Regions from separate parts of the Propioniciclava soli genome, predicted to be linked through region 2. Evidence: riboswitches for the same ligand, from Rfam matches in the RefSeq annotation. Region 2 holds a riboswitch; each other region holds the start of a gene.
The links. Region 2 has a riboswitch for thiamine pyrophosphate ahead of PCC79_RS02015 (thiamine ABC transporter substrate-binding protein). Riboswitches for the same ligand answer to the same signal wherever they lie in the genome.

Region 1 (9,813 bases), 760 kb from region 2:
GGGGGGCACCCAACGCGGCGCGGTGCGCGGGCAGCAGGCCGGCGATCGCCAGGAGCAGCGTCGACTTGCCCGAGCCGTTGGGCCCGGTGAGCGCCGTGAGCGTGCCCGGCCGCAGCGCGATGTCGACGCCGGGCAGCACGACCGGCCCGTCCGGCGCGCGGCGCACATCGGTGAGGTGCCAGCGGAATGGCGCGGCCGCCGTGGGAGCGGGGCGCGGCGCCGGGCCGGGTGCCCCCACGGGCCGTGCCGGCGCGGCGCAGCCTCGCCCGAGCGCGACCGTGTGGCTGGCACGGACGCCGGCGCGCGCCAGTTCCGCCCGGCGGTGCTCGACGATGACCGCCGCGGGGGCCCTGCCGCTCCGCGAGGCACCCTCCGCGACGCCCAGCTCCGTGCCCCGCGCCGTGCCCAGCTCCGTGCGCAGCAGCGCGGCGACGTCGGCGGCGGCGTCCGGGTCGAGCATCGAGAGGGGCTCGTCGAGCAGCACGACCTCGGGCCCGCCCACCAGGGTCGCCGCCAGCGCGACGCGCTGGGCCTCCCCGCCGGAGAGTTGCCCGGTCTGGCGTCCGAGCAGGTGGGTGATGCCGCAGCGCTCGGCGATGGCGGCCACACGCGGGCCGATCTCGGCGCGGGGCACGCCGGCGTTCTCCAGGGGTAGGGCCAGCTCGTCGCGGACGTTGGCCAGGCACAGCGACGAGGCCGGGTCCTGCGCCAGGAACCCCAGCCAGGCCGCCGCTGCCAGGGCGGCTGATCGGTGACGTCCGCGCCGTGGTGCAGCACCCGGCCGTCGAGGTCGCCGGCCCGCGTGTGGGGGATCAACCCGGCCAGCACCGCCAGCACGGTCGACTTGCCCGACCCCGACGGACCGGTCAGCGCCACCACGTCCCCCGCGGCGAGCGCCAGGTCGAGGCCCCGGACGACCGGCTCGTCGGTGTGGGTGACGGTGATGCCCTCGGCCCGCAGCGGCTCGGCTGCGTCCCCCGTCATTCCTGGCCGGCCGGCGCCAGTGCCCCGCGAGCGCGCTCCGCCCGCTCCGCGCGGCCGGCCGGCAGGTCCCGCAGCACGCCGCTGCGCAGCAGGGCTCGGGCCACCGCCCAAGCCAAGAGCCCGCACAGCACCACGCCCGAGGTCAGGTGCAGGCCCAGGCGCAGCGCGAACAGGTCTTGGCCCCACCAGCCGAAGCGAATCGTCGCGTAGACGAAGCTGAGGGCCGCGCCGGTCAGTCCCGAGGCCAGGAACACGCCGAGCCCGTAGCGGCGGTACCCGGTGAGCAGGAACGCCACCTCGGCGCCCAGCCCCTGGATGAACGCGCTCAGCAACAGGATGGGCCCGACGGGGCTGCCGAGGAACACCACCTCGACGACGGACGCCGCCACCTCCGCCAGGATGCCGGTGCCCGGGCGCCGCGTGATGAAGACGGCCAGGGGAGCCACGACGATCCAGCCCCCGATGAGCACGTTCTGGGCGAGATCGCCGAAGGGGCCCATCAGCACCCCGAGGGCGCGCCAGCCCAGCACCAGCGCGTAGTAGAGAAAGCCGAACACGACGCCGAGCACGACGACCGAGACGATCTCGGCCAGCGTCAGGGGGTGGGTGCCGGGGGTGCGTGGCGATGTGGTCACGATCAGACCCCCTGGGTCGGTGAATTGATGGACAGCGACAGGTGGGTGACCACGTGCTGGACGCCGGCCCCCGTGCGCAGCCACGCGGTCGCCACCAGCGCCAGGATGGCGCCGACGTCGCCGGCCAGGCGGGTCACGAAGTGATCCGACGAGTGGAACAACCCGGACGCCCTGGCCGTGGCGATGGCGTCCATGATCGGGGTCATGTGGGCCCCGCCCCCCTGCCCGTCGAGCAGGGGGTAGAGCGACCATTCGGCCCAGGCGCGGACGCCCGCGTCCGGCACCGCGACCGCCTCGCCGTCGACCCAGGGCCCGTGCCGCAGCGTGCAGGTCACCTCGCCCGGGCAGCCCCGGGAGAGGAGGACCTGCGCCGCCAGGTGGGCACCGTCGGCGCGGTGGGCCGCAGCGGCCACCAAGTCGGCGCAATACCTGACCACAGCGGCATCGGGGCCGCCGACGAAGGTGCTGACGGGCGAGGTGGTGAGCTCGAGCTCCGGCGGCCGCGGGGTGGCGGCGAGAGCGGTGGTGATGATGTCGACGTACCGGTCGGTCATGGGGTGGAGGGCGATCCGGGCCCCGATGCCGTAGGTGGCCGCCGAGGGTGCGGACGGTGTGGGTGCTGCCATGCCTGCCTTTCCGCCCCTGAGGGTGGTGGCCGGCAACGACGGGTGCGGCGCGACGCCCCACCCAGCCCGACTCCCTCCGCTGGTATGAACCAGTTCAGGTTCCACGGGTCAGTCAGGATGACTTTCTCAGCGCGTCGCGCTCCCCGGGGGCTTGCTGGCATCAGGCTAACCGATGGGCCCCCCTCCTGCGGCCGGCGTGGGGAATCCGGTGGTCCGGGTGGCCCAGCGAGTGTCCTCCCTGGGGGGACTGGTGAATTGATAGTGAAGGTGTCTAGCGTGGGAACTGTCTACGAACGGCCACTCCGGTCCCCCGAACAACAGGAGATGCCATGCCCCGCAGTCGCGTGAACCGTTCCCGCAGTGCCGTCTTCACCGTCGTGGGGCCCTGCCGGGTCCAGGGGCTGCGGGTGCCGTCCTGGTTGGCGTGGGTGACCCGACTGTCGTTGCTCACCCTCGCCGCGATCCCGGTGCACCAGCTGTTCTACGCGATCCTCGGGCCCCACTACGTCACGCCCTTCGGTGTCATGGGCATCAGCGAGGCGACGTTCGCCGCGTGGTGCGTGGCGATGGTCATCCTGCCCGGCTACCTGTGGATCACCTTCGCCGGCTGGCTGCAGCAGCGCAGCCAGTGGCGCGCCTTCCTCACCCAGGCCCGCACCCTGGGCGCTGACGTCATCCGGGTCGAGTGCGTCGAGGACGTCTCGGGCACCGCATCCACGGTCAACGCCCGCTCGGTGACTGCCCAGGGTGACACCGCGGACGCCCACCGCGTCGTGGTGTGGGACTCCGCCCGTGACGTCCGACCCGACACCTGGGTGGCGCTCAGCGAGAGCCGCCGCGTCCTGGCCACGGCCACCTCCGCCGAGCGCGACGCCGATCTGAGCTGAAGCGCTGGGGTTTCCGCGACCTCGCCCCCGCGCCGGTGCCCGCCGTCGCCCTGCGCTGAACGGACGCACGCCCGGGTTCGCACCCGTCCGACAGGCCGCCCACAGGACCGCCACAGGTGCGGCGCCGAGGCTGATGCCTGTCCGACGAAAGGAATCAGGATGAGCAGCAGGGCCAGGGCCGCCGCAGCGTTGGCGTCCCTCGGAATCCTCGGGCTTGGCTGGGGCACGGCGACCGCCCAGGGGCAGGTCGCACTGGCACTCAACCCGCCCACGACCGACACCACGACGCCCTCCGACACCGCGTCTTCCGACACAACGGCCTCCGACACCGCGTCTTCCGGCACCGCGTCTTCCGGCTCTGCGGCGACGAGTGGCTCGGGGGCGTCCTCGTCCAGCGGCGGCACGACCTCTTCCAGCAGCACCGGCTCGTGGGCCGACGGCACCTACACCGGCTCGACGGCGCGGCACCGCTACGGGTCGGTCACGGTGACCGTGACCGTGGCGAACGGCACGATCACCGGGGTGTCGGAGTCCGTCGTGAGCGATGGCGACCGCAAGTCCAACCAAATCAACGCCCGGGCCGTCCCGGCCATGCGCAGCGCGGTGCTGAAGGCCCAGGGCGACGACGTGGCGACCATCTCCGGAGCGACCTACACCACCGAGGCCTACCTCACCTCGCTGCAGTCCGCGCTCGACCAGGCGGCCGCGTGATGGGCGCCCCCTTCGTCTTCGCCGCCATGGGCACCGTGATCAGTCTGCACAGCGCCCGGCCCGTCCCCCGCGCCACCCAGGACGCCGTGCTCACCGCCTTCGCCACCCTGGAGGATCGCTTCAGCCTGTGGCGTCCCGACACCGAGGCCGCCCGGTTCGCCCGCGGCGAGCTGGCTCTGCCCGAGACCACCGAGGCGTTCCGGCAGGTGTACGACGAGGCGGTCACCTGGCGGCTGGCCACCGGCGGCGCGTTCACCCCGCACCGGCCCGACGGTGTCGTCGATCTCTCCGGCATCGTCAAGGCCATCGCCCTCCGCGACGCCGGCGCGGTGCTGCGGGCCGAGGGCCTCACCGACTGGTGCCTCAACGCCGGCGGTGACGTGGTGGCGTCCGGGCACCGGGCCTCCGGGGAGCCGTGGGTGGTCGGCATCGTCGACCCGCTCGACCGGTCCCAGCTGTTCACCGAGTTCCAGATGGGCCCCGAGCGGTGGGCCGTCGCGACGTCGGGCACCGCGGAGCGTGGCGAGCACGTGTGGCGGCTGGGCGCCGACGACACCTTCGTGCAGGTGACCGTGTGCGCCCGTGACATCGTGACGGCCGACGTGCTGGCCACCGCGATCCTCGCCGGCGGGCCCGAGGCGCTGGCCCGGGCCCAGGAGCTCGACGACATCGACGTGCTCGCCTGCAGCGCGGGGGAGCGCGTCTGGGCCAGCGCGGTGTTCCTCGCGGCCTGACGCTGCGGGGTCGTCCCAAGGAACGACTCCTTTGGTGCGACCCGGTGGCAAGGTGCGTCCTCCCAAGGAATGAATTTCACCACGGATCGGGTGTCGGGGGTGCGCGACGGGTCTGAGGATTCTTAGGGTGTTCTCATGCGTGACCCCAGTGCGCTCGACGCGGTGCTGCGTCGACTGGTCCTCACCGTCGCCGGTGCGGCCCTCTTGGTGCTGTTCCCCTCCGGGGCCTTCGGCGGTGCGGGGTGGCTGCCGGTCACCCCGGTCGCCGACCTCACGGTCGCCCAACTCGCCGGGCTGCTCGTCATTGCGCTGGCCTGGGCCAGCCAGATCGCCCAACTGGGTGTGCTGCCCGCCGCCCGGCTCGCGGAGCCGGGCACACTCGCGCTCGCGGCGGCAGCGGCAGGATCACTGGCGGCGGTGGTGCTCGCCGTCATCCATGCCGAGGCGCTGGCCGTCGTGGCCGCGCTGGTGCTGCTCGTCGGCGCGCAGCTGGGCCTGGCCCTGCGCATCGACCGGGTGCGGCGCCGGACGCCCGCGGCGTCCGGCCCCGTGGCGCCGGTGGCTCAGAGGTAGTCCTCGAGGGCGCGGATCAGCGTCGCCTTCGTCTTGCCGCCGGTCATCGAGGTGACGACCGTGCCGTCCACGAACAACTGGAGCGTCGGCAGACCCATGATGCCCTGTTGGGCGGGAACCTGCGGGTTGCTGTTGGTGTCGAGCTTCACGAACGTGACCTTGTCGCCGTACTCGGCGGCGAGCTCGTCGATGATGGGGGCGATCTGCTTGCAGGGCGAGCACCAGTCGGCCCAGTAGTCCACCAGGACCGGCTTGGACGACTGCAACACGACCTCATCGAACGTGGAATCGGTGACCTCGGCGACGGAACCCATGCTTGCTTCTCCTTCGTGTGGGTACCCGTCCAACACTATCGGGTGGCGCGGCATTCCTCGTCCCCGCCGGGTCCGGGCGCTCAGGCGCTACGGTGGCGCGATGGAGGAGTGGCTGCGCATCGGCGAGGTGGCCCGCCGCACCGGGCTCACGGTGCGGACCCTGCGCCACTACGACGACCTGGGCCTGCTCGTGCCCAGCGGCCGCTCCGGGGGTGACTACCGGCTCTACTCCGCCGACGACCTGCGCCGGCTCCTGGCGATCCAGCACCTGAAGAGTCTCGGACTGGCGCTGCCCGAGATCGCCGCGGCCCTCGACGACCCGGCCTTCGACGCCGCGGACGCCCTCGCCCGCCACATCGCCGTCGTGGAGGAGCGCCTGGCGGCCGAGCGGGCGCTGCTCGCCCGGCTGCGCGGCCTCGTGGGCGTGGCCGACGCGGGCTGGGGCGACGTGGTCGACGCCATCGCCCTCACCGAGCGGCTGTGCCACCCCGAGGCGCACGTGCGGTTCCGGGCGGCGCTCGACGCGCCGGCGTCCGCCCCGCTCGCCACGCTGCTGGCGCAGCTGCGCACCGAGCCCGAGCCGGGCGTCCGCGAGAACCTCACGTGGGCGATCGTGCGGCACCCGGACGCGCTCGCTGCCGTGGTGCCGCAGCTGGCGGACCGGGACGCCGGCGTCCGGCTGCGCATGACGCACGTGCTGTCCAAACTTGCCGACCCGGCGGCCGTCCCGGCCCTCGTGCCCCGGCTGGCGGACGCCGACGCCGCGGTCCGCGCCAAGGCGGCCTTCGCGCTCGGGCAGGTGGGCGGCCCGGACGCCTTGCTCGCCCTCGTCGGGGCGCTCGGCTCCGACGACCCGCTGTTGGCCGACGCGGTGGTCTCCGCGCTCGACCGGTTCGGGTCGCGGGCCGTCCCGCTGTTGGAGGCGGCCCTCGCGGGCGGCGGCCCGGCGGTGCGCGAGCAGGCCGCCGAGGCGCTCGGCTTCGTGGCCGACCCGGCCGCCACGGACGCCCTCGCCGCCGCCCTGGACGACCCCGAGGGCAGCGTCCGATTCGCTGCGCTCACGGCGCTCGGCGCTCTCGGCACGCCCGAGGCCCGTGCGGCAGCCGGGCAGCGGGCCGACGACGCCGACCCGCACACCCGGCTGCTCGCCCGGCGGATCGCGGGCAGCTGACCGGCGCCGGGTTCAGGCCCGCGCCGCCAGTCGCTTCCGACGCGCGGCGAGCGCACCGGCGACGCTGGCGAGCACGCTGTCGTCACCGGCGGCCAGCGCGGCCAGGGCCTCGTCGGCCACCGGGCCGAGCTGACCGAGCGCCGTGGCGGCCATGACGCGCACCTCCGCGTCGGCGTCCGCCGTGGCACCGGTGAGGGCATCCACGGCCGCGTCGGCGTCCGGGCCGAGGTGGCCCAGGGTCTCGGCGGCGTGACGCCGCACCGCCACACGCTCGGAGGTCAGCGCCTCGACCAGGGCGGGCACGCCCGCCCCGCCGAGGGTGACGAACGCGTTGGTGAGCGCATCGGTCTGGTGCGCGTCGCCGTCGCCGAGGCGGGCGGCGAGCAACGGCACGACCGAGGCGTCGCCGGTGTTGGCGGCCGCGCGGTAGGCCTTGATGGCCACCTGGGCGTCGGCGTCCGCGACGAGCGGGGCGAGGTGCGCGGCGAACTCCGGGCGCGCGGCCTTGCTCAGCACGTGGGCTGCCTGCATGCGGGCCTCGGCGTCCGGGGAGTCCAGCAGGGCCAGGACGGCGGGCAGCGCGGCGTCGATCACCTGGACGGTGGCCCAGGTGACGCGCTCGCGCACCTGGCAATCGGTCTCGGCGCCGAGGCGCGCGGCGAGGGCGTCCGCGGCGTCGGTCACGCGGTCGATCCCGATGAGGGACGCCGCGTCAAAGCGCGTCGCGCTGTCGTCGCTGTGGAGCTGCGTCACGAGCAGCTCGGTGGTGTACGTGGGGTTGTTGGTCATGGTTCCCACCTCCTGGTCGTGAACCTAGAGCCTCACGCAGCGTGAGGGTCAAGCGGTGGTCGCCCGGGGCCGATAGCCTGCGCCCATGACCCCGCGGATCCGGTCCACCAACCTCGCCCGGCCCAAGCCCGACCCGGGCACGCCCCGCCTGACGGGGATCGACAAGCGGTCGGCGCCGGCGATCGAGGTGTTCGCCCCAGGGCCGGCCGACGGCGACGGGCCTCATTACGGGGACGGCCCCGGCGTGGCGGGGGATCTGGTGGGCGACAGCCAGCACCACGGGGGTGCCCACAAGGCGGTCTACGCGTTCAGCCGCGAGGAGCTCGACTGGTGGGGCAGCGAGCTCGGCCGCGACCTGCCCGACGGCTGGTTCGGGGAGAACCTCACCACCGAGGGCCTCGACCTCGACCGGTTGCTCGTCAACCAGCGGGTGCGGGTCGGGGACGCCGTCGAGCTCGAGGTGTCGATCTCGCGGCAACCGTGCGCCACGTTCGCCCGCCACATGGGCGAGCGGGGCTGGGTGAAGCGGTTCGCCGCGCACGGCCGGTGCGGGGCGTACTTCAGGGTGGTCGGGCCCGGCACGGTCCGCCCCGGTGACGCCGTGACCCCGCTCGAGGCCCCCGAGCACGACATCGATCTGGTCACCCTGTTCGCCGCCGAGATGGGCGACGACGACGCCGCCCGCCGGGTGGTGGCGGCCGGCGTCGTGCCGCCCCATTGGCACGACCGGCTGGCCCGGCGCGTCAGGCGCGGGCGATCGCCTTCTCGGTGAGCACCGCGTCGGCCAGCGCCTGCAGGTAGCGTTCGGCGTCCAGCGCCGCCTGGCAGCCGGTGCCGGCGGCGGTGATCGCCTGGCGGTAGGTGTGGTCGACCAGGTCGCCCGCGGCGAACACGCCGGCCAGGTTCGTCTCGGTCGACTGGGGCTTGGTGAGCACGTAGCCCTCGGCGTCGAGGTCGACCTGGCCCTTGACCAACTCCGAACGCGGGTCGTGGCCGATGGCGATGAAGACGCCCTGCACGGGCAGGTCGCGGGTCGCGCCGGTCTCGGTGTCGCGCAGGGTGATGGATTCCACCGAGCCCTCGCCGTTGATCGACTCCACGACGGAGTTCCATTCGAACGCGACCTTCGGGTCGGCCTCGGCGCGGGCCGCCATGATCTTGGACGCCCGCAGCTCGCCCCGGCGGTGCACGAGCGCGACGGAGGAGCCGAACCGGGAGAGGAAGGTGGCCTCCTCGACCGCGGAGTCGCCGCCGCCGATGACGGCGATCGGCTTGTCGCGGAAGAAGAAGCCGTCGCAGGTGGCGCACCACGAGACGCCGCGGCCCGACAGTTCATCCTCACCGGGCACGCCCAGCCGGCGGTAGCCGGAACCCATGGCGAGGATCACGGCCTTGGCGCTGTGGGTGGTGCCGGCGGCGTCCGTCACCGTCTTGACCGGGCCGGTCAGGTCGACCGCCACCACGTCGTCGGCCACCAGCTCGGCCCCGAAGCGCTCCGCCTGGGCCTGCATGTTCATCATCAGATCCGGACCCATGATGCCCTCGGGGAAGCCCGGGAAATTCTCCACCTCGGTGGTGTTCATCAGGGCGCCGCCCGCGTCCACCGCACCGGTGAACACCAGCGGCGCGAGGTTGGCGCGCGCCGCGTACAGCGCTGCGGTGTAGCCGGACGGACCCGACCCGATGACGATGACTTCGCGGACGTCGCTCATGAGTTCCCTTGCTCGGTGCGTGTGCGTTGCGTGTGCGTTGCGTGTGCGTTGCGTGGACCAATCTAGTGCCGCAACGCGACACCCCCCGCCGCTATTCCGGCCCCGGGTGGGCTCACGGGCCGACGCTGACCTCGAAGATCGAGCCCTGGTGGTTCGGCTCCACGCGCGGCAGCTCGGTGAGGTAGACCAGCACGAAGCGCGTGGCCTCGGCCGCATCCAGCGGCAGCTGGACCTCACCGCCGGCCCCGTCGAACCGCGCCACGGTGCGCCAGTCCCGCTCCGAGCCGAGCGGCGGCACCACCGCCGTCGGATCGTTGGGCACCCGGATCTCCCCGCTGGTGGGGCCACTGCCCAGCAGCACCGACACCCGACCGACCTCCCTGACCTCCCCGAGGTCGACGATGACACCGGCCCCCGGCTTGCGGTCATTGAATGTCGCCGTGCGCCCGTAGCGCTCGGTGGTCCAGGCCGTGGTCGGGTCCCCGTCGACGGCGAGCGAGGCCTGGTCGGGATTCTCGGTGTCGTCACCCCCGTCGCCGGCCGGGTCGAAGTCGCGGGCGGACGCCACCGCGTACGTCGCCGGCTCCTGGGGCGTCCGTGCCGTCTGCGACAGCCCGTTGCCCACCATCACGAGGCTGACGACCAGCGTGACCGCGAACAGGCCGAGCAGGGCCCCG
Region 2 (9,813 bases):
CGGCCACCGCCTGCGCCAGGGTGGTCGTGACCACCCGGCCGGTGCGCGGGGACGCCAGCACCGCGGCAAACCCATCCAGCGTGAGGGCGCCGTCGGGGAACAGCCCCCGCCCCACCAGCGCGGCGACCGGCCACGCGAAGAACACCCCCAGGAAGGCCAGCGGGACGCCGGCGGCAGCTCCCCAGCCCAGCGCCGGCCCGACGCGCAGCCTCACCTCAGCCGATGACCGTCGTCGTCCAGTCACGGATCCACGTGTCGCGCCCCTCGGTGATAGCCTCGGGCGTCATCGTGTAGGGCCGCTGGGCGAGCGGTGCGAACTCGACCCACTCCGCCGGCAGCTCCACCGAGCGCTGCACGGGGTACATGTACATCTGCTCAGGGATGTCGGCCTGCACCGCTTCGCTCAGCAGGAACTCGATGAACTTCTGCGCGCCGATCTCGTTCTGCGCCCCCGCGATCACGCCGGCGTACTCCACCTGCCGGAAGCACGTGCCGAGCAGCGCCCCGGTGTGCGTGGCGCCGTCCACCACCTCGAACGACGGCGACGTGGCGTAGCTCAGCACGAGCGGCCGCGGCCCCCGCCCCGAGGAGCCGGAGAACTGCACCGTATAGGCCTCCGTCCAGTCCTGGGCGACGAGCAGGCCGTTGTCGCGGAGCCGCTGCCAGTAGTCGAGGTAGCCGTCCTCACCCTGGGACTCGACGGTGGCGATGAGGAACGCCAGGCCCGGCGAGCTGGTGGCGGGGCTGGACACCACCAACAGATCCCGGTAGGCGGGGTCGGCCAGATCCTCCAGCGTCGTCGGCACCCCCAGACCGCGCTCGGCGAACCAGTCGAGATCGGCATTGATGCACACGTCCCCGAAGTCGATCGGCGTCAACCGATGGGTGTCGTCCGCGGCGAACGTCGCCGCCTCCTGCTCCGGCAGGGCCTCGGCGACGTAGGGCACGACGACGTCCTCGTCCAGCGCCCGCCCGGCGAACGTGTTGTCGATGCCGAACACCACATCACCGAGCGGGGAGTCCTTCGTCAGCACCAGCTGGTTGGTCAGGCTGCCGGCGTCCCCGGGCGCGACGTAGGTGACGGTGTAGCCGGTCTGCGCCGCGAACTCGTCCAGCAGCTCCTGGCTCAACGCGAAGGAGTCGTGCGTCACGACGGTCAGGGTGGTCGACTCGGACGCGGTGGGCGTCGGCGACGTGGTGGGCGTCGGGGCCGTGTCGGACGCCGCCGGCGTCGGGGTGGCCGCCGGGCCGGTACAGGCCGCCAGCGCGAGCAGGCCCGGCACCAGAAGCATCGCGGTCCGGCGGCCCCAGCCGGGCGAGGTGGGGCGTCCGGGGTGCTGGCGATCGGTCATGCGATGGTCCTCCCGTTCGTAGGAGGGGTCGGCCCGCCGTGGGCCGAAGAGCTCGACTCCCTCCGCCGGTGCGAACCGGATCAGGTGCGAGGGTCTGCGGCGCTCCGCACTCTCAGCGCCCCTGCGGGCGCTCCCCTGTCTTCATTCCCCACCCTAGCGTGCGTGGCCCCGCGACCACCCGCAGGGTCACAGCGCGCCCCCGCCCCGGCACACAGCAGGGCCACAGACGCGGCCGACACGGTGGTTTCACGGCCCCGAACGGGTCGCCCGACACCGCGAAGGAACTGACATGACCCACACGGCCCCCCGACCCGGGACCGCCGGCCAGGCACTTCTGCTGGACAACGTCCACACCGACGCCATCCCCCCGCTCCGCGACGCCGGCCTGACCGTCCACCACCGCGCCGAGGCGCTCAACGACGTCGCCCTGACGCGGGCGCTGTCCGGCGTCCGGGTGCTCGGCATCCGCTCCGGCACCCGCCTGACCCGCCGCGTCCTGCAGCGCGCCGAACATCTGGAGGCGGTCGGCGCCTTCTGTGTCGGCACCAACCAGATCGACCTGGCCGTCGCCGACGAACTCGGCATCGCCGTCTTCAACGCCCCCCACGCCAGCACGCGCAGCGTGGTCGAGCTCGCGGTGGCGAACCTGCTGGCCCTCAGCCGCCGCCTCACCGTCCACGACCGGGCGGTCCACGCGGGCCGCTGGCACAAGACCGCCGAGGGCAGCCGCGAGGTGCGCGGCCGGACCCTGGGCATCGTCGGCTACGGCAACGTCGGCAGCCAGCTGTCGGTCGTCGCCGAGGCGCTCGGCCTCCGCGTGCTGTTCCACGACCTGGCCGACCGCCAGCCGATCGGCCACGCCACGCCCACCCGGACGCTCGACGAACTGCTCGGGGCATCCGACATCGTCAGCCTCCACGTGGACGGCCGGGCGGGCAACGCCGGCCTCCTCGGCGCCGCCGAGCTCGGCCGGATGCGGCCCGGCGCGCTGCTCGTCAACCTCAGCCGCGGCCCGGTCGTCGACCTGCCCGCGCTGCAGGACGCGCTGGCGTCCGGCCAGCTCGCCGGGGCCGCGCTCGACGTCTTCCCCGACGAACCGTCGGGCCGTTCGGACGCCTTCGCCTCCGCCCTGCAGGGCCTGCCGAACGTCATCCTCACCCCGCACATCGGCGGATCAACCGAGGAGTCCCAGGCCGCCATCGCCGCCCACGTGGCGGGCAAGCTCACCGATCACCTCACCGGCACCACCGGCCGCGCCTCCCGCGCCGCCTGACGCCCACCCCTGCCCGCACCATCCCGACGCCGCACCCCCAACACGCATTCACCACGACCGCCGCATCACCACCACCACCACCACCACCAAGGAGACCAGCATGAACGTCCGCTCCCTCACCCGTGCCGCCCACTCCGCCTCCTTCTTCGAGGTGCAGGAGGCGGCGGGCTCCGGGCGCACCGTCGTCGACTTCTGCATCCCGACGAACAGCTACTTCCCCACCCCGGCGATGTTCGACCAGCTGTCCGCCGCGCTGCCCGAGCTCCTGACCTACTACCCCAGCGACGCCGCGGCCACCACCCGGCGGCTCAGCGACCTGCTCGGCCTGCACCCCCAGACCGTGGCGATGGGCAACGGCTCCACCGAACTCATCACCTGGATCGACCACCTCCTGGTCACCGAGAGCATCGCCGTGCCGATACCGACCTTCGGCCGTTGGACCGACCAGCCGTTCGAGACAGGCAAGCGCGTCGACCTGTACCCGCTGCGCGAGGCCGACGGGTTCGCCCTCGACCTGGCCGACTACGCCCGCTTCATCCGCGAGCGCGGTTCGCGGGCGGCCGTCATCTGCCAGCCCAACAACCCCGACGGTGGCATCGTGGCCCGCGACCAGGTGACTCGCGTTCCTCGACGAACTGTCCGATCTCGACCTCGTGGTCGTCGACGAGTCCTTCATCGACTTCGTCGACGACGCGGAGGCCCGCTCCGTCGTCGACGTCGCGCCGCTGCGCAGCAACGTCATCGTGCTCAAGTCGCTCGGGAAGAACTTCGGCCTGCACGGCGTCCGTTTCGGCTACCTCGTCGCCAACCCGGCGCTCGCCCGCCGCGTCGGTGAGGCCCTGCCGAAGTGGAACCTCAACTCCCTGGCCGAGGCTGTCGTCGGGATGTTGGGTCAACACCGGGACGCCTACCGTCACAGTCTGGCGCTGGCCGCCCGCGACCGGCGCGCGATGGCCGAGCGGCTGCGCACCTTCGGCTCGTTGTCGGTGTTCGAGACGAGCACCAACTTCGTCCTGGTCAAGCTACCGGACCATTGGTCGGGCCCGGAGCTGCGCGACTTCCTCCTCGCCGAGCACGGTGTCTACGTCCGCGAGTGCGGCAACAAGCTGGGCCTGACCAGCCAGTTCCTGCGCCTGGTCGTCCGGCCCACACCGGACGTCGACCGCCTCCTGGGCGGACTGGACGACTACCGCCGATCGGTCGGACGCCGCGCCGCCTGAGCGGGCAGCTCCCCGAACGGCGCGTCGGAGTCCTCCGGCCAGCTCGCCCGGAGGGATTCGAGCTCGGCCACGCGCTCGGGGTGACGCTCGAGCCAGGCGGCGAAGATCTCGCCCTGATGGGTGTTCGCCCAGCGGAACGGAACGACGGCGGCCACAGCGGCGAGCACCACCGCGGCGCCGTACCACCACAGTGGGTCGTCGCGCAGCCCTCCCATGGCCGCGGTCGTCCGCAGCGTCACGACGAGGGCCAGCCCGGCGGACAGCCCCCACCAGGCGTCGTAACGCCCCCGCCCCGCCCAGGGGTCGGGCTCGGCGAACCCGTCGAGCAGCCCCTCGCGGCGCCACCGGTGGAGCCGCGTCTCGGCGGCCAACGCCAGGGCGACCAGCAGCGCCACCCAGCCCTCGGCGAACGCCCCGCGCACCCACACCAGCGCGACGACCCCGAACACGAGCACCACGGCCGCGGTCGCCGCGTACCGGAGCAGCACGGCCGCCCGGTGGGCGACGGCCACGCGCACCCGATCCACCAACGGGACGCCGTGGGGCAGCGTCGCCGCCAGCTCACGCCGCAGCCGGCGTCCCCACGCGCCCGGCCGCCCGGCCGCTCCGGTTCCCGGCTCAGCGGCGGCCATGAGCGCGTCCGCCAGCGTGCGGGGCGGGCGCGGGGGCAGGAGAGTGTCGCGTACGACCCCCACGAGGGCCACCACCCCGACCGCCACGGCCACCACGGCGGCCAGCTGCACCCACGGGTACCAGGTGGTGGGGAAGAGGAAGAGCACCTCGGCGGGGAAGACGAGCAGCTGCAGGCCGAGGGCCACCACAGCGACCACGCCGAGCGGGTACAGGCTGCGCGCCAGCATCAGGTTGACCGAGCGGGACAGGCCCTGGATCGCGAGGCCGAGGAGCCACGAGAGCCACAGCCACGCGGTGGCCCAACCGAGCACGCTCAGCGAGGGCCGCACCACCACGAACAGCAGCAGCCACGGCCACCCCAGCAGCACCAGCCACAGCCCGACCGACGTCCACGGGCCCAGGGGGCGTGGGCTGCTCAGCGGCCGGTCCCCGCGTACACGACGGCCTGGCCCTCGCTGTCGAGGCCGAACGCCGTGTGACAGGCTCGGACGGCGGCGTCCACGTCGTCGACGTCGACGACCACCGAGATGCGGATCTCCGAGGTTGAGATCATCGCGATGTTGATGTCGGCGGCGGCCAGCGCACGGAAGCACGTCGCCGACACACCGGGGTGGCTGCGCATGCCGACGCCCACCACGGACACCTTGCCCACGTGGTCGTCGTACTCGGTCGACGTGAACCCGATGCGCTCGCGGGCCGCCTCCAGCGCCGCGATCGCCCGCGGGCCGTCGGCCTGCGGCAGGGTGAAGGAGATCGCGGTGGTGTTGTCGGCCACCGACACGTTCTGCACGATCATGTCGATGTTGACGCCGACGGCGGCGACGGTGTCGAAGACGTCCGCGGCCGCGCCGACGCGATCGGGCACGCCGACGACCGTGACCTTGGCCTCGGACCGGTCGTGGGCGATGCCGGTGATGATGGGGTTCTCCACGGACTCCTCCTCGCTGATGTGCTTCACCCAGGTGCCGGGCTTGGTCGAGAACGAACTGCGCACGTGCACCTCGACGTTCTCGCGCCGCGCGTACTCCACGCAGCGCAGGTGCAGGATCTTGGCGCCGTTCGCGGCCAGCTCGAGCATCTCGTCGTAGCTGATCTCGGGGATCCGTTGCGCACCCGGCACGATGCGCGGGTCGGCGGTGAACACCCCGTCCACGTCGGAGTAGATCTCGCAGTAGCCGGCCCCCAGGGCGGCGGCCAGCGCGACGGCGGTGGTGTCGGACGCCCCCCGCCCCAGCGTGGTCACATCCTTGGTGGTCTGCGACACGCCCTGGAACCCGGCGACGATGACGACGTCACCCTCCCCCAGGGCCGTCTCGATGCGGCCGGGCGTGATGTCGATGATGCGCGCGTCGCCGTGCTTCTCGGTGGTGATGACGCCGGCCTGGCTGCCGGTGAACGACCGGGCGGTGTAGCCGAGATCGTTGATCGCCATGGCGAGCAGCGCCGCGCTCATCCGCTCACCGGCGGTGAGCAGCATGTCGAGCTCACGGGGCCGCGGCTGCGGCGACACCTGCTGGGCGAGGTCAAGCAGCTCGTCGGTCGTGTCGCCCATGGCGGACACGATGACCACGACCTCGTTGCCCTGCGCCTGCGCGTCGACGATGCGCTGCGCCACCCGCTTGATGCTCGCGGCGTCCGCGACGCTGGATCCGCCGAACTTCTGCACGACCCGCACTGGTGCTCCGACCTCCTCGTGTTGCGAACCGGATCCACTCTGCCACGGACGCCGCCCGCACGCCCGCTCATCCCACGGCGCGGGGCCGGCGAACGTCGCGCCACCCCGCCGTCCCGCGCGCCGTCGTCCTACACTGGGGCGCCATGAGCCACGAGCCCGTCCCGCAGCGTCTCTCCGACGCCGATCGGGACGCCGCCACCGCGATGTTGCGCGAGCACTTCGAGGCCGGGCGCCTCGACGACACCGAGTTCGCCGAGCGGATGACTGCGGCGCTCTCCGCACGCTTCGCGTCCGACTTCGGCCCGCTGTTTTCCGACCTGCCCGAGCCCCGCCCGCATCTCGACAGTTCGGCCGCCGGTGCGTCCCTGGTGCCCGGTTCGACGCCCGGCCGGACGCCGACGCGCCAGCCGGTCGCCTCCGCGGGTCGGCCGCACCCCGATGGGGACGAGGTGGTGACCTCCGGCCCTCGGGTGCCACCGCAGATCGCCCAGTGGTTGCCGATGGGCCGGGCGTTGCTGTGGCCCGCCTGCATCCTGTCCGCGATCATGTTCGGGAACTGGTTCTTGTTCATCGCCATCGCCATCATCGGCAGCATCGTGTTGAACCAGCTCGTCCCCGACCAGCGCAAGCCCCCGCCCCACCTCGAGCGCTGAGCACCCCGGCACGCCCGAGACGCACACGGGGCCCGCTCCGATCGGAGCGGGCCCCGTGGGCGAACGGGTCAGGCAGGGCTCACTCGGAGTCCAGGTCCTTCTCGATGAGGGCGGCGATGGCCTCGACGGCCTCCTCGTTGTCGGACTCGACGACGACCTCGGCCCCCTTCTCGGCGCCCAGGGTCATGATCATGAGGCTCGACGCCGCGTCGACGCCCTCGTCGTCGTCGCCACCGACGAGCGTCAGGGTGATCTCGTCGTCGTAGCCCTCAGCGGCCTCGGCGATGATGGCGGCCGGGCGGGCGTGCAGGCCCACGGACGAGCCGACGGTGACAGTCTTGCTAGCCATGCTTTTCTCCTTCGAGAGATTCGGGTCGTCAGGCGGCCACGGCCTTCTTGCCACCAAAGAACTGCTTGGCGGCGATGACGGCGACCGCGCCGACGATCATGCCAGCAAGGATAGCGATGATGAACCCGATCGGGTTGTCGATCGCAAACAGCACGAAGATCCCGCCGTGGGGGGCCCGACTGCCGACACCGAGCGCCATGGTGAGCGCGCCGGTCACCGCTCCGCCCAGCATCATCGAGGGGATGACGCGCAGCGGGTCGGCGGCACCGAACGGGATGGCACCCTCGGAGATGAAGGACGCCCCGAGCAGCCAGGCCGTCCGGCCGTTCTCGATCTCGGGATCGGTGAAGAGCCGCTTGCGGACGGTCGTGGCCAGGGCCATCGCCAGCGGCGGCACCATGCCGGCCGCCATCACGGCGGCCATGATCTGGAACGACGCCTCGGTCTGCGCCGAGAGACCCGCGGTGGCGAACAGATAGGCCGCCTTGTTGACGGGCCCGCCGAGGTCGAAGCACATCATCAGGCCGAGGATGATGCCGAGCAGGATGACCGAGCCGCCGGTCATGCCGCCGAGGAAGGCGTACAGGCCGTTGGTGATGGCCGCCAGCGGCGCGCCGAGCAGGAGGTACATCAGGCCGCCGACGATCAGCGTGACGGTGAGCGGGATGATGACCACCGGCATGAGGCCGGCCAACCAGCGCGGCGGCTTGAGCGACGCCAGCCACATGGCGAGCAGGCCCGCGATGAGGCCGGTCACCAGGCCGCCGATGAAGCCGGCGCCGAGCGTCACCGAGATGGCGCCGCCGACGAAGCCGGGGGCGATGCCGGGGCGTCCGCCCAGCGCGTAGGCGATGTAGCCCGACAGGGCGGGCACGAGGAAGCCGAAGGCCGCCGAGCCGACGAGGTTGAGGATGCCGCCCAGCCACGGCCCCAGCCCGGCCGCCGGGCCCAGGTCGTAGGCCAGCGCGGCATAGCTGCCCGCGGACGCGCACTGCTCCGCGGTGGCGCCGGCCGCCCAGGCGGGCAGGTTGGCGCAGTCGGGTGTCAGCGCGATGCCGTAGCCCCCGACGAGGAAGCTGAGCGCGATCAACAGGCCGCCGGCCGCGACGAACGGGATCATGTACGACACGCCGGTCATCAGGGCCTGCTGGATGCGCTTGCCCCAGCCGAGCTGGGCGCCCTCGCCGGCGCCGTCGGACGCCCCCGCCACGCCGGACACGCGCCGCGCGTTGGGGTTCTTCGACGCCGCCAGCGCCTCCTCGATCATCTTCGCGGGCTCGTTGATGCCCCGCTTGACGCCGGACTCGATCACCGGCAGGCCAGCGAAGCGCTCCTTCTCCTTCACCCCGACGTCGGTCGCGAAGATCGCCGCGACGGCGCCCGAGATGACCGACGCGGGCAGCGGCGTCACGCCACCGGAGCCCTGCGTCTCGACCTGCACGTCGACCCCGGCCTCCTGCCCGGCCGCGACCAGCGAGTCGGCCGCCATGTAGGTGTGGGCGATGCCGGTCGGGCAGGCGGTGACCGCCACGATGACCGGACGGTCCGCCCCCGCCTCCCCCGCGGTGGCGGCATCCGGGGTGGCGGCATCCGGGGTGGCGGCAGACACGGCTGTGGCCCCGGTCCCGGCGGCGCCCGCAGCACCGGCCGCGGCGACTCCTCCCGCGGCGCCGGACGCGGCGGCGTCCGGCGGGTTGAGCACACCGTCGACGAGGGCGACGACGTCGGCCGGGCTCTGGGCGGCGCGCAGGGAGGCCAGGAAGTCCTTCTTCACCAGCGCGCGGGCGAGCTTGGTGAGCAGCTTGAGGTGGTCGGCGTCGCCGTCCGCCGCCGCCGCGATGAGGAACACGAGGTCGGCCGGGCCGTCCTTGGCGCCGAAGTCGACCGGGTTCGACAGCCGCGCGAAGGCCAGCGACGCCTCCGACACCGCCGCCGAGCGGCAGTGGGGAATGGCGAAGCCGCCGGGCAACCCGGTGGCGGCCTTGCCCTCGCGGTCCATCGCGTCGGCGGTCAGGCCGGCGGCATCGGCGCGGCCGGCGTCGGCGACCACCTGGGCCAGGGACGCGATCACGTCCTGCTTCTGAGAACCCAGGTCGGCGTCGAGCCGCACCAGGTGTTCGTTGATGAGTGACATGGGGACTTCCCTTCGTCGGGTCAGGCGGTGAGGTGGGTGACGACGACGCGGCCGGGGGGCAGGTCGTCGGGGGTCGGGAGGGTGGTGCCGGGCAGGGACGCCGCCGCGGAACCGTGGGCGACGGCCTGCGCCAGGCAGTCGGCCGGGTCGAGCCCGGTCACGTCGCCGAGGATGAAGCCGGCGACCGAGGAGTCGCCCGCGCCCACGGTGCTGGCGACCCGGATTGCCGGCGCCGCGGCGTGCCAGGCGCCGGCGGCGTTGACGAGCACCGCGCCCGAGCCGCCCAGCGTGACGAGCACGTGGGTGATGCCGCGCTCGTGGAGCCGCTTCGCGGCGGCCACGATGTCCGCGAGGTCACCCGCGGCCGCGGCCGCCTCGAAGGCGGCGGCGTCCCCGCCCGTGAGCTGCGCGAGTTCGTCGGAGTTGGGCTTGACCAGGTCGAACGCGCTGGCGGGCAGGGCGGCGAGCACCGCGTCCAGCGCCGCGTCGGAGGTGTCGATGGCGACCTTCGCCCCCAGCGGACG
Region 3 (9,813 bases), 1.2 Mb from region 2:
CGCTCGCGGCATCCACGTGGACGACGTGGCGCTGGTGGTGCACGCCGATCCGCCGACCGAGTACAAGGCCTACCTGCACCGCTCGGGCCGCACGGCGCGCGCCGGCTCCGCCGGCACCGTGGTGACGATCGCCACCCCGGACCAGCGCCGCGACGTCCAGGGCCTCATGCGTGCCGCGAAGATCACCCCGCGCGTCATGCCCGCCACGACCGAGGAGCTGCAGGGCCTGGCCCCCGGGACGCGGCTGGTGTACTCCGCGGCCGAGGTCGCCGAGCGCACCCCCACGGCACCGACCGACGCCTCGGCGCGCGGTGCGTCCGGGCGGGGCGGCCGGGGCCGCGGCTCGGGTCGTCCGGGTGGACGCCAGCAGTCCGCCTCGCGCGGTCAGTCGCCCCAGGAGCCCGGACGCCGGCCACGCGGCGCCGGCGCGGGCACCGGAGCCGGTCGGGCACCGGCTGCCGCCCGTGCGGGGTCCACCGGGGGCGCGGCGGCGTTCTCGGCGTCGGCTGGCCGTTCCAGCGGACGCCGCCGCTCCCGCTGAGGCGGGCACCCCCGGAGCCCTCAGCCCAACGTGACCAAGTGGTCCACCGGGCCGTGCCCCGACTCGGGCGTCCGACTCAGCCGCCACCCGGCGCCCGCGGCGATGGCGTCCGCCAGATAGCGCCGCGCGTCCTCGATCGCCGCCCGGCTGACTCCCGTCTCCCGGGTGTCGCCGCGCCGGGCCGCGCACGCCGCGATCGCCGACGACAGCGTGCAGCCGGTGCCGTGGGTGTTGCGGGTGGCGATCCGCTCACCGGTCAGGTCGGCCACGCCCGCGGCGTCCGCGAACACGTCGAGCAGGGCGTCGCCGCGCAGGTGGCCGCCCTTGGCGAGCACGGCTCGCGTCCCGGCGCGGATGAGGGCAAGCGCCTGCTCCCGCAGCCCGTCCACATCCTCGGCCTCCGCGACCCCCAGCAGCACCCCCGCCTCGGGCAGGTTGGGCGTCACCAGATCGGCCAGGGGCAGCAAGTCAGCCCGGATGGCCTCCACCGCGTCCTCGGCGAGCAGCCGGTCGCCCGACGTCGCGACCATGACCGGGTCGAGGACGATCACACCGAACGCGTCCCGCCGCTCGCGGATCAACCCCGCCACGGCCGACGCCGTCGTCGCGTCGCTCAGCATGCCGATCTTCGTGGCGGCGACGGGCAGGTCGTCCACGACCGCCGCCACCTGCGCGACCACGAACGCCGGGTCGACCCCGCGCGCGTCCCGGACCCCCTGGGTGTTCTGCACGGTCAGGCCGGCGAGCGCGGCGGCCCCGTACACGCCGAGGGCCGAGAACGTCTTGAGGTCGGCCTGGATGCCGGCACCCCCGCTGGGGTCGGAGCCGGCGATGGAGAGGCAGACAGGGCGCGCGGTCGGACTGCTCATTCGCCCACCCTATGCAGATGTGCTTAGATGAGGACATCCCACGGGCGCCCGAGCACGGGCTGAGATCAGGCTGACGCTGCCTGGACCGTCGAACCTGTCCGGATCATGCCGGCGTAGGAAGAGAGATGTCCATGGAGACGCATCCGCAGCACCGCCCCAGCACGCTCACCGACGGCGACGTCACGGTCCCGGTGACCGCGATCAGCCTCGCCGACTCACCCGACGGGCGGCCCAATCCCGACGTGCTCGTCTACCGCACGTGCGGCCCCGAGGTGGACCCGACGCAGGGCCTGCCCCCGTCCCGCCAGGCGTGGATCGACGACCGCGGCGACACCGAACGCCACGAGGTGCGTCCGCGCGACCTGGCGGACGACGGGCGCACCGCCGTCCGCCGCGGTGCGGCGTCCGAGCAATGGCGGGGACGCGCCCACGCGCCCGTGCGCGCGAAGGAGGGCCGCCGCGTCACCCAGATGCACTACGCGCGCACCGGCGTCGTGACCCCGGAGATGCGCTACGTCGCCCTGCGCGAGGGCGTCGCGGTCGAGAAGGTTGTCGAGGAGGTCGCTGCCGGCAGGGCGATCATCCCGGCCAACATCAACCACCCTGAGTCAGAGCCCATGATCATCGGGCGGGCCTTCCTCACCAAGGTGAACGCCAACATCGGCAACTCGGCGGTCACCAGCTCGATCGCCGAGGAGGTCGAGAAGCTCACGTGGGCCACCCGCTGGGGAGCCGACACGGTGATGGACCTGTCCACCGGCGACGACATCCACACCACGCGGGAGTGGATCATCCGCAACGCGCCGGTCCCCATCGGCACCGTGCCGCTCTATCAGGCGCTGGAGAAGGTGGACGGCAAGGCCGAGGACCTCACCTGGGAGGTGTACCGCGACACCGTCATCGAGCAGGCCGAGCAGGGCGTGGACTACATGACCGTGCACGCCGGCGTCCTGCTGCGCTACGTGCCGCTGACCGCCGAGCGGGTCACCGGCATCGTCAGCCGCGGCGGCTCGATCATGGCCGGCTGGATGCTGGCCCACCACCGCGAGTCCTTCCTGTACGAGCACTTCGACGAGCTGTGCGCGATCTTCGCCGCCTACGACATCGCGTTCAGCCTCGGCGACGGGCTGCGGCCCGGCTCCATCGCGGACGCCAACGACGAGGCCCAGTTCGCCGAGCTGAGGACGCTGGCCGAGCTCACCGAGCGTGCCTGGACCCACGACGTGCAGGTGATGGTCGAGGGTCCCGGGCACATCCCGCTGGACCTGGTGCCCGAGAACGTCGAGCTCGAGCAGGAGTGGTGTCACGGCGCCCCCTTCTACACGCTGGGCCCGCTCGTCACCGACATCGCGCCCGGCTACGACCACATCACCTCGGCCATCGGCGCCGCGGTGATCGCGATGCACGGCACCGCGATGCTCTGCTACGTCACGCCCAAGGAGCACCTGGGCCTGCCCAACCGCGACGACGTCAAGACCGGCGTGATCACGTACAAGATCGCCGCCCACGCAGCCGACGTCGCCAAGCGCCACCCCGGCGCGCAGGTGCGCGACGACGCCCTGAGCAAGGCCCGCTTCGAGTTCCGCTGGCACGACCAGTTCGCCCTCTCGCTGGATCCCGAGACCGCCATCGCCTTCCACGACGAGACCCTGCCGGCGGAGCCCGCCAAGACGGCGCACTTCTGCTCCATGTGCGGGCCGAAGTTCTGCTCAATGCGGATCAGCGCCGACATCCGCGCCCGCTACGCCGACGGGGCGCAGGAGGGTATGGCGGCCAAGTCCCGCGAGTTCCGTGAGCGGGGCGGCTCGGTCTACCTCGACGTCGCCGAGGTGCGCCGGTGACCCTGCCGTCGGTGCGGCGTCGGGGCGGGCTCGTTCCCGAGCTGTCCCCGGACGGGCGCTCGGCCGTCCGCGGCGGTGTGTGGGGCAACTACGTCGATCAGGTGAACATCTTCCTGCCCGTGACCGCGCTGGCCCCCGCGCTGCCGGCGCTGGCCGGGCCGCACGCGACGGCGACCACCGCGGCCCTCGTGATCATGGCCACCCTCATCGGACGCCCCGTGGGCGCCATGGTCTTCGGTCAGGTCGCCGACCGCATCGGCCGGACCCGCACCACCAAGATCGCCCTCGCCGGGACGGCCGCCTGCACGCTCGGCATCGCCGCTGTTCCGGACTGGCACATGCTCGGCGCGGCCACCATCGGCCTCCTCATCGCCCTGCGCTTCGTCGGGGGAGCGTTCCTGGCCGGGGAGTACACGTCCGCGATCCCGCTCGCCATGGAGTGGTCCACCCCGCGGCGCCGCGGGCTCGTCTCGGGTCGCATCATGGCGATGGCCCCGTGGGCGCAGGCCACGATCGCCTTCGTCACCGTCGCCCTGTTGGCCCTGCTCGGCCCGGACGCCTACGCCGCCTGGGGCTGGCGGGTGTCGTTCGTGGCCGGGGGGCTGGCCTCGCTCGTCATGCTCGTCTTCTATGCCCGGCGCGTCGCGGACGCGCCCGTGTTCGTCCGGCGCCGTCGGACGCCCGGCGAGGCGGTCGGGCTCGCCGACGTGCTGGCGGGGCGCTGGGCCGGACCGTTCTGGCGCGTCTTCGGGCTGATGACGGGCCTGTGGTTCTGTACCAACATGGTCGTGATCGTCGTCGCGCAACGCCTGCCCGGGCTCGGGATCACCCCGCTGGAGGTGTCGCTCGTGCTCGGGGTGGCGTCGGTGGCCCAGGCGCTCGTCATGGCCCGCACCGGCCACCTCTCCACCCTTACCGGACGCCGCCGGTTCTTCGTCGTCGTCGGCACCCTCGCGGCCGCGGCGGCGCCAGCGCTCTGGTGGGGCGTCCTCGGCCGGCCGGACGCCGCGGGCCCCGGCGCCCTGGGCGTCGCCCTCGTCGGCGTCGCCGCCCTGCAGGTCTCGACCGTCACGCTGTACGGGCCGATCGGCGCCTACCTCAACGAGATCTTCCCGACCCGGGTGCGGGCGACGGCGTACGGCACCGCCTACTCGCTGTCGATCGTGGGGCCCGCGCTGTACCCCTTCTACCTGCCGCCGCTCGTCGACCGCTTCGGCCCGGACCTGCCGGTGATGGCCCTGCTGGCGCTGGGCGGGCTGATGGTCGCGGGCTGCGCCGCCGCCGGTCCGGCCATGACGCCCACCGACATCGAGAGGAACACCCTGGATGCCCACTGACCTCGCGCCCGTCGTGGACGCCGTCCGCGCCCACCCCCCGCTCGTGCACTGCCTGATGGCCACCGTCTCGATGGGGATCGTGGCCGACGGCCTCCTCGCCGCCGGCGCGCGTCCGATGATGACCGAGACGCGGGCCGAGGCGCCCACCATGGACGCCCTCGCCGACGCCCTGCTGATCAACCTCGGCACGCTCAGCACGGACGCCATGGCCGGCATCCCGCCCACCGTCGACGTCGCCCGCGCCGCCGGACGGCCGTGGGTGCTGGATCCCACCGCCGTCGGGGTCGCCCCCGTCCGGGCGCGGCTGGCCCGCGAGCTCGTCACGCGTGCGCCGGCGGTCGTGCGGGGCAACGCGTCGGAGGTCGTGGCCCTGGCGGGGAGCGGAGCCGGCGGGCGGGGTGCCGATGCCGTCCACGGGGTGCAGGACGCCCTGGGCGCGGCGCGCTCCCTGGCCCAGACGCACGGGTGCGTGGTGGCCGTCTCCGGCGACGTCGACCTCGTCACCGACGGCGACCGGGTGGTGGGCGTCCGGGCGGGGCACCCGCTGCTCACCCGCGTCACCGGCACCGGCTGTCTGCTGGGCGGCCTCGTCGCCGCGTGCTGTGCCGTCGCGCCCCCGTTCGAGGCGGCGCTGGCGGCGTCTGCGTGGCTGGGTGCGGCGGGGGAGCGGGCCGCGGCGCAGGCGTCCGGGCCGGGCAGCTTCAGGGCCGCGCTGATCGATACGCTCGATACCCTGACCGCGGCCGACGTCGCTGCCGTGCGATGCGAGGAGCAGTGATGGGCATCGATCTGCGCGTGTACCTGGTCACCGCCGGGTCCGACCGTCACACCGTCGAGGTGGCCGCCGCAGCCGCCGCCGCGGGCGCCGGCATCGTCCAGGTGCGTGCCAAGGAGGCCTCCACCCGCGAGCTGCTCGCGCTGCTCGGCGCGGTGGCGGACGCCGTCGGTGCGGCCAACCCCACCACCCGCGTGCTGGTCGACGACCGGGCCGACGTCGCCTACGCGGCGCGACGGGCCGGACGCCGCGTGCACGGCGTCCACCTCGGCGCCGACGACCTGCCGCCGCCGGCGGCCCGCGCGCTGCTCGGCGACGATGCCGTGATCGGGTTCACCACGGGCACCCTCGATCTGGTCCTCCAGGCCCAATCGCTCGTCGGCGTGGTCGACTACCTCGGCGCGGGACCGTTCCGGCCCACGCCCACGAAGGACTCCGGACGCGAGCCGCTCGGCGTCGAGGGCTACCGGCCGCTGGTCGAGGCGTCCCGTCTGCCGATCGTCGCTATCGGCAGCGTGGGCGTCGAGGACGTGGCCGATCTGGCGGGCACGGGCGTCGCCGGGGTCGCCATGGTGCGCGCGATCACCGGGGCGGCCGATCCGGCCGACGTCGTCCGGCGGTCGCTGGCGGCGTGGGACGCGGTCAGGCCGGGCGCGGGGCGTACATGATGACCGTCACGCCGACGAGGCACACGAGCGCGCCGATCACGTCGTAGCGGTCGGGTCGGAAGCCGTCGACGACCATCCCCCAGGGCAGGCTGCCGCAGAGATGGACGCCCAGGTCGCGTGGGGCGCGACTGCTACCGATTGGGAAGTGACCCTCACGGGCGACCTCACCCTGATCGTCGGCCCGGGATTCTGGGCGGACGGCGACTGACGCCTCCCCGGCAGGAGCCAACGGAATAGGGGACCCCTTAGGATGGTTGAGTCTGATGGACTCAACTTCTTCAAGACCTCCGGGGAGGAACGCACCCATGGACACTGCCAAGCTCACCACCAAGAGTCGGGACGCCGTCTCGGCCGCACTCCGCAACGCGCTCACTGCGGGCAACCCGCAGGCCGAGCCGAGCCACCTGCTGCACGCGCTGCTGATGGTGCCCGACAACACGGTCGGCACCCTGCTGAGCGCGGTCGGCGCCGACCCCGCCGCCATCGACACGGCGGCCCAGACCGCGATCAAGAAGCTGCCCAGCTCGACGGGCTCCTCGGTGAGCCAGCCGCAGCTGTCCGGCAGCTTCGCCCGTGTTCTCGCCGACGCCGAGACCCGTGCCGAGCAGCTGGGTGACGACTTCGTCGCCACCGAGCACCTGCTCATCGCGCTGACGGCCGTGGCGTCCGACGCGCAGCCGATCCTCACCAAGGTGACGACCCCCGACAAGCTCACCGAGGCATTCAACGCCGCGCGTGGTGGCAAGCGCGTCACCAGCGCCGAGGCCGAGGGGGGCGAGTCGGCGCTGGAGAAGTACTCCGTCGATCTCACCGAGCGCGCCCGCGAGGGCAAGCTCGACCCGGTGATCGGTCGCGACACGGAAATCCGGCGCGTCGTGCAGGTGCTGAGCCGCCGCACGAAGAACAACCCGGTTCTCATCGGCGAGCCCGGGGTCGGCAAAACCGCCGTCGTCGAGGGCCTCGCCCAGCGCGTCATCGAGGGTGACGTGCCCGATTCGTTGAAGGGACGCCGCGTCGTCAGCCTCGACCTGGCGTCCATGGTGGCCGGCGCCAAGTACCGCGGTGAATTCGAGGAGCGGCTCAAGGCCGTCCTCAGCGAAATCACCGAATCGCAGGGCCAGGTCGTCACGTTCATCGACGAGCTGCACACGGTTGTCGGCGCGGGGGCGTCCGGCGAGGGCGCCATGGACGCCGGCAACATGCTCAAGCCGATGCTCGCCCGCGGCGAGCTGCGCATGATCGGCGCCACCACGCTGGACGAGTACCGCGAGCGCATCGAGAAGGATCCGGCGCTGGAGCGCCGCTTCCAGCAGGTGTTCGTCGGCGAGCCGAGCGTGGAGGACACGATCGCCATCCTGCGCGGGCTGCGTGAGCGCTACGAAGCGCACCACAAGGTGCGCATCACCGACAGCGCGCTCGTGGCCGCCGCGCAGCTCTCGAGCCGCTACATCACCAGCCGCCAGCTGCCTGACAAGGCCATCGACCTGATCGACGAGTCGGCGTCGCGGCTGCGCATGGAGATCGACTCCAGCCCGGAGGAGATCGACCAGCTCCGCCGCCAGATCGACCGCATGACCATGGAGCAGTTCGCCCTCGAGAAGGAGGAGGATGCCGCCAGCACCGAGCGCCGCGACCGGCTCGGCGCCGAGCTGGCCGACGCCCAGGAGGAGCTCCGCGGACTCGAGGCGCGGTGGGAGGCCGAGAAGCAGGGCCTCAACCGGGTCGGCGAGATCAAGGCGGAGGTCGACGCCCTGCGCGCCGAGGCCGAGCGGTCGCAGCGCGAGGGCGACCTGACGCACGCGTCCGAAATTCTCTACGGCCGCATCCCCCAGCTGGAGTCCGAGCTCGATTCGGCCGCCGAGGAGGAGGCCAGCCGCGTCCCGATGGTGGCCGAGGAGGTGTCGGCTGCCGACATCGCCGAGGTGGTCAGCAGCTGGACGGGCATCCCGGTCGGCAAGATGCTGCAGGGCGAGAGCGAGAAGCTCCTCACGATGGAGGACCAGCTCGGACGCCGCCTCATCGGCCAGCGCGAGGCGGTGGCCGCGGTGTCGGACGCCGTGCGCCGCAGCCGGGCGGGCATCAGCGACCCGAACCGGCCGACCGGTTCGTTCCTGTTCCTGGGGCCCACCGGCGTTGGCAAGACCGAACTGGCGAAGTCGCTGGCGGCGTTCCTGTTCGACGACGAGCGCGCCATGGTGCGCATCGACATGAGCGAGTACGGCGAGAAGCACTCCGTGTCGCGGCTCGTTGGTGCCCCCCCGGGTTACGTCGGGTACGAGGAGGGCGGCCAGCTCACCGAGGCGGTGCGGCGGCGTCCGTACTCGGTCGTCCTGCTCGACGAGGTGGAGAAGGCGCACCCCGACGTGTTCAACATCCTGCTGCAGGTGTTCGACGACGGACGCCTCACCGACGGCCAAGGCCGCACGGTGGACTTCCGCAACGTCATCCTCATCATGACGAGCAACCTGGGCTCGCAGTACCTCGCCGATCCGGCCCTGCAGGCGTCCACGAAGCGCGACGCCGTGATGGGCGTGGTGCGGCAGGCGTTCAAGCCGGAATTCCTCAACCGGCTGGACGACATCGTGATGTTCGACCCGCTGTCCCAGGACGACCTGACGCACATCGTCGAGATTCAGCTCGCCCGGGTGGCCGCGCGGCTGGCCGATCGGCGCATCACGCTGGAGCTGACCGACGCCGCCAAGGCCTGGCTGGCCGCGACGGGGTTCGACCCGGTGTACGGCGCGCGTCCGCTCAAGCGGCTGATCCAGACCTCGGTCGAGGACGCCCTCGCCCGCCGACTGCTGGCCGGCGAGCTGCACGAGGGGGACGCGATCACCTTCGACGTGGGTGCCGACGACGCGGGGCTGACCGTCGTCAACTGACGCGGTGGTGGGCTGATCGCGGTGCCGGCGGGGCGCCGGCCGGGGCCCGGCTCAGCGGCGGGGGCGCTTGCGCTTCTGCGTGCGGGGCCGGGCTGTCGCGGCGGTTGTCCCGGGGGTGCTGGTGCGCCGCGTGGTCGGCTCCGGCGTGCCCGACGGCGGCAGGTCACCGGGGCGCGGGCGGCGTCCGAGGCGGTCGAACAGCTGGTTGAAGGCGAACGCCGCGGCCACCGTGAGCGTGATGCCGATGCCGGCGACGACGTTCAGACCGGTGGCCACCGCGACCGGAACGAAGAACGCAGCGCCCGCCACGGCGACGGCGATGAAGCGGACCCACCACGTCTGCACCTCGCGGGCGTCCAGGACGGCACTCACCACGAGCAGCGGCACGACGGAACAGAACAGCAGCACGCCCTGGCCGGGGGTGAGGGCGAGCAGCACCGTGGCCAGCACGGCGACGAGGGCCACCATGAGCAGGCGTCCGGCGAAGCGGGCCCAGGCGGTCTGGCGGGGCGTCATGCTGCTCATCTCCTGAGGTTCGGGCGGGCAGGGAGGCGCTGAGACGCCGGCTGCGGGCCGGCGCTCGGTCGGAGCCGCCCCGGATGACGCTAGGCGAGCGGGCCTCGGGGAGCAACCGGAGCGGCGTCCGGTGGGGAGTGCCGGGTGGCGTCTTGGGGGGCGAGACGATCGAGTGAATTCGCTGCGGGACTGCCCGACGTGGGTGCACGCTGTGCAGCACCCAACCCCCAGCCCCCAGAGGCCCGCGCCAGGGGACTCGAAGAAGGACGCCCCCCATGATTCCTCGCCCGCTCCGTCACACCCTGAGTGCCCTCCTGCTCGCCTTGGTTCTTGCGCTGGGAACGGTGGGTTTCGCGCCCACCGCCCAAGCCGCTCCGTCGGCGT

Region 1: it holds a riboswitch for thiamine pyrophosphate, as region 2 does, so the genes downstream of both, PCC79_RS16065 (YkoF family thiamine/hydroxymethylpyrimidine-binding protein) here and PCC79_RS02015 (thiamine ABC transporter substrate-binding protein) in region 2, are expected to answer to the same signal.
Region 3: it holds a riboswitch for thiamine pyrophosphate, as region 2 does, so the genes downstream of both, thiC (phosphomethylpyrimidine synthase ThiC) here and PCC79_RS02015 (thiamine ABC transporter substrate-binding protein) in region 2, are expected to answer to the same signal.

Annotation. Positions count from the first base shown of each region.
Region 1 covers NZ_CP115965.1:3,537,389-3,547,201, reverse strand. The annotation lists gene PCC79_RS16075 (ATP-binding cassette domain-containing protein) at 1-634, opposite strand, end outside; partial or broken gene PCC79_RS17445 (ATP-binding cassette domain-containing protein) at 742-984, opposite strand; gene PCC79_RS16070 (ECF transporter S component) at 981-1,619, opposite strand; gene PCC79_RS16065 (YkoF family thiamine/hydroxymethylpyrimidine-binding protein) at 1,622-2,245, opposite strand; TPP riboswitch at 2,298-2,401, opposite strand; gene PCC79_RS16060 (hypothetical protein) at 2,575-3,132, shown strand; gene PCC79_RS16055 (FMN-binding protein) at 3,292-3,843, shown strand; gene PCC79_RS16050 (FAD:protein FMN transferase) at 3,843-4,577, shown strand; gene PCC79_RS16045 (hypothetical protein) at 4,713-5,150, shown strand; gene trxA (thioredoxin) at 5,141-5,464, opposite strand; gene PCC79_RS16035 (HEAT repeat domain-containing protein) at 5,565-6,635, shown strand; gene PCC79_RS16030 (HEAT repeat domain-containing protein) at 6,648-7,424, opposite strand; gene PCC79_RS16025 (MOSC domain-containing protein) at 7,510-8,196, shown strand; gene trxB (thioredoxin-disulfide reductase) at 8,168-9,136, opposite strand; gene murJ (murein biosynthesis integral membrane protein MurJ) at 9,249-9,813, opposite strand, start outside.
Region 2 covers NZ_CP115965.1:463,838-473,650, reverse strand. The annotation lists gene PCC79_RS02020 (iron ABC transporter permease) at 1-214, opposite strand, end outside; gene PCC79_RS02015 (thiamine ABC transporter substrate-binding protein) at 216-1,352, opposite strand; TPP riboswitch at 1,393-1,499, opposite strand; gene serA (phosphoglycerate dehydrogenase) at 1,642-2,625, shown strand; gene PCC79_RS02005 (hypothetical protein) at 2,674-2,823, opposite strand; partial or broken gene PCC79_RS17370 (aminotransferase class I/II-fold pyridoxal phosphate-dependent enzyme) at 2,855-3,190, shown strand; gene PCC79_RS02000 (aminotransferase class I/II-fold pyridoxal phosphate-dependent enzyme) at 3,279-3,845, shown strand; gene PCC79_RS01995 (hypothetical protein) at 3,812-4,846, opposite strand; gene PCC79_RS01990 (aspartate kinase) at 4,894-6,153, opposite strand; gene PCC79_RS01985 (DUF1707 SHOCT-like domain-containing protein) at 6,297-6,806, shown strand; gene PCC79_RS01980 (HPr family phosphocarrier protein) at 6,886-7,155, opposite strand; gene PCC79_RS01975 (fructose-specific PTS transporter subunit EIIC) at 7,184-9,289, opposite strand; gene PCC79_RS01970 (hexose kinase) at 9,310-9,813, opposite strand, start outside.
Region 3 covers NZ_CP115965.1:3,076,643-3,086,455, reverse strand. The annotation lists gene PCC79_RS13950 (DEAD/DEAH box helicase) at 1-541, shown strand, start outside; gene thiD (bifunctional hydroxymethylpyrimidine kinase/phosphomethylpyrimidine kinase) at 562-1,410, opposite strand; TPP riboswitch at 1,441-1,547, shown strand; gene thiC (phosphomethylpyrimidine synthase ThiC) at 1,542-3,251, shown strand; gene PCC79_RS13935 (MFS transporter) at 3,248-4,588, shown strand; gene thiM (hydroxyethylthiazole kinase) at 4,578-5,366, shown strand; gene PCC79_RS13925 (thiamine phosphate synthase) at 5,366-6,031, shown strand; partial or broken gene PCC79_RS13920 (YnfA family protein) at 6,006-6,140, opposite strand; gene clpB (ATP-dependent chaperone ClpB) at 6,337-8,913, shown strand; gene PCC79_RS13910 (hypothetical protein) at 8,965-9,438, opposite strand; gene PCC79_RS13905 (hypothetical protein) at 9,705-9,813, shown strand, end outside.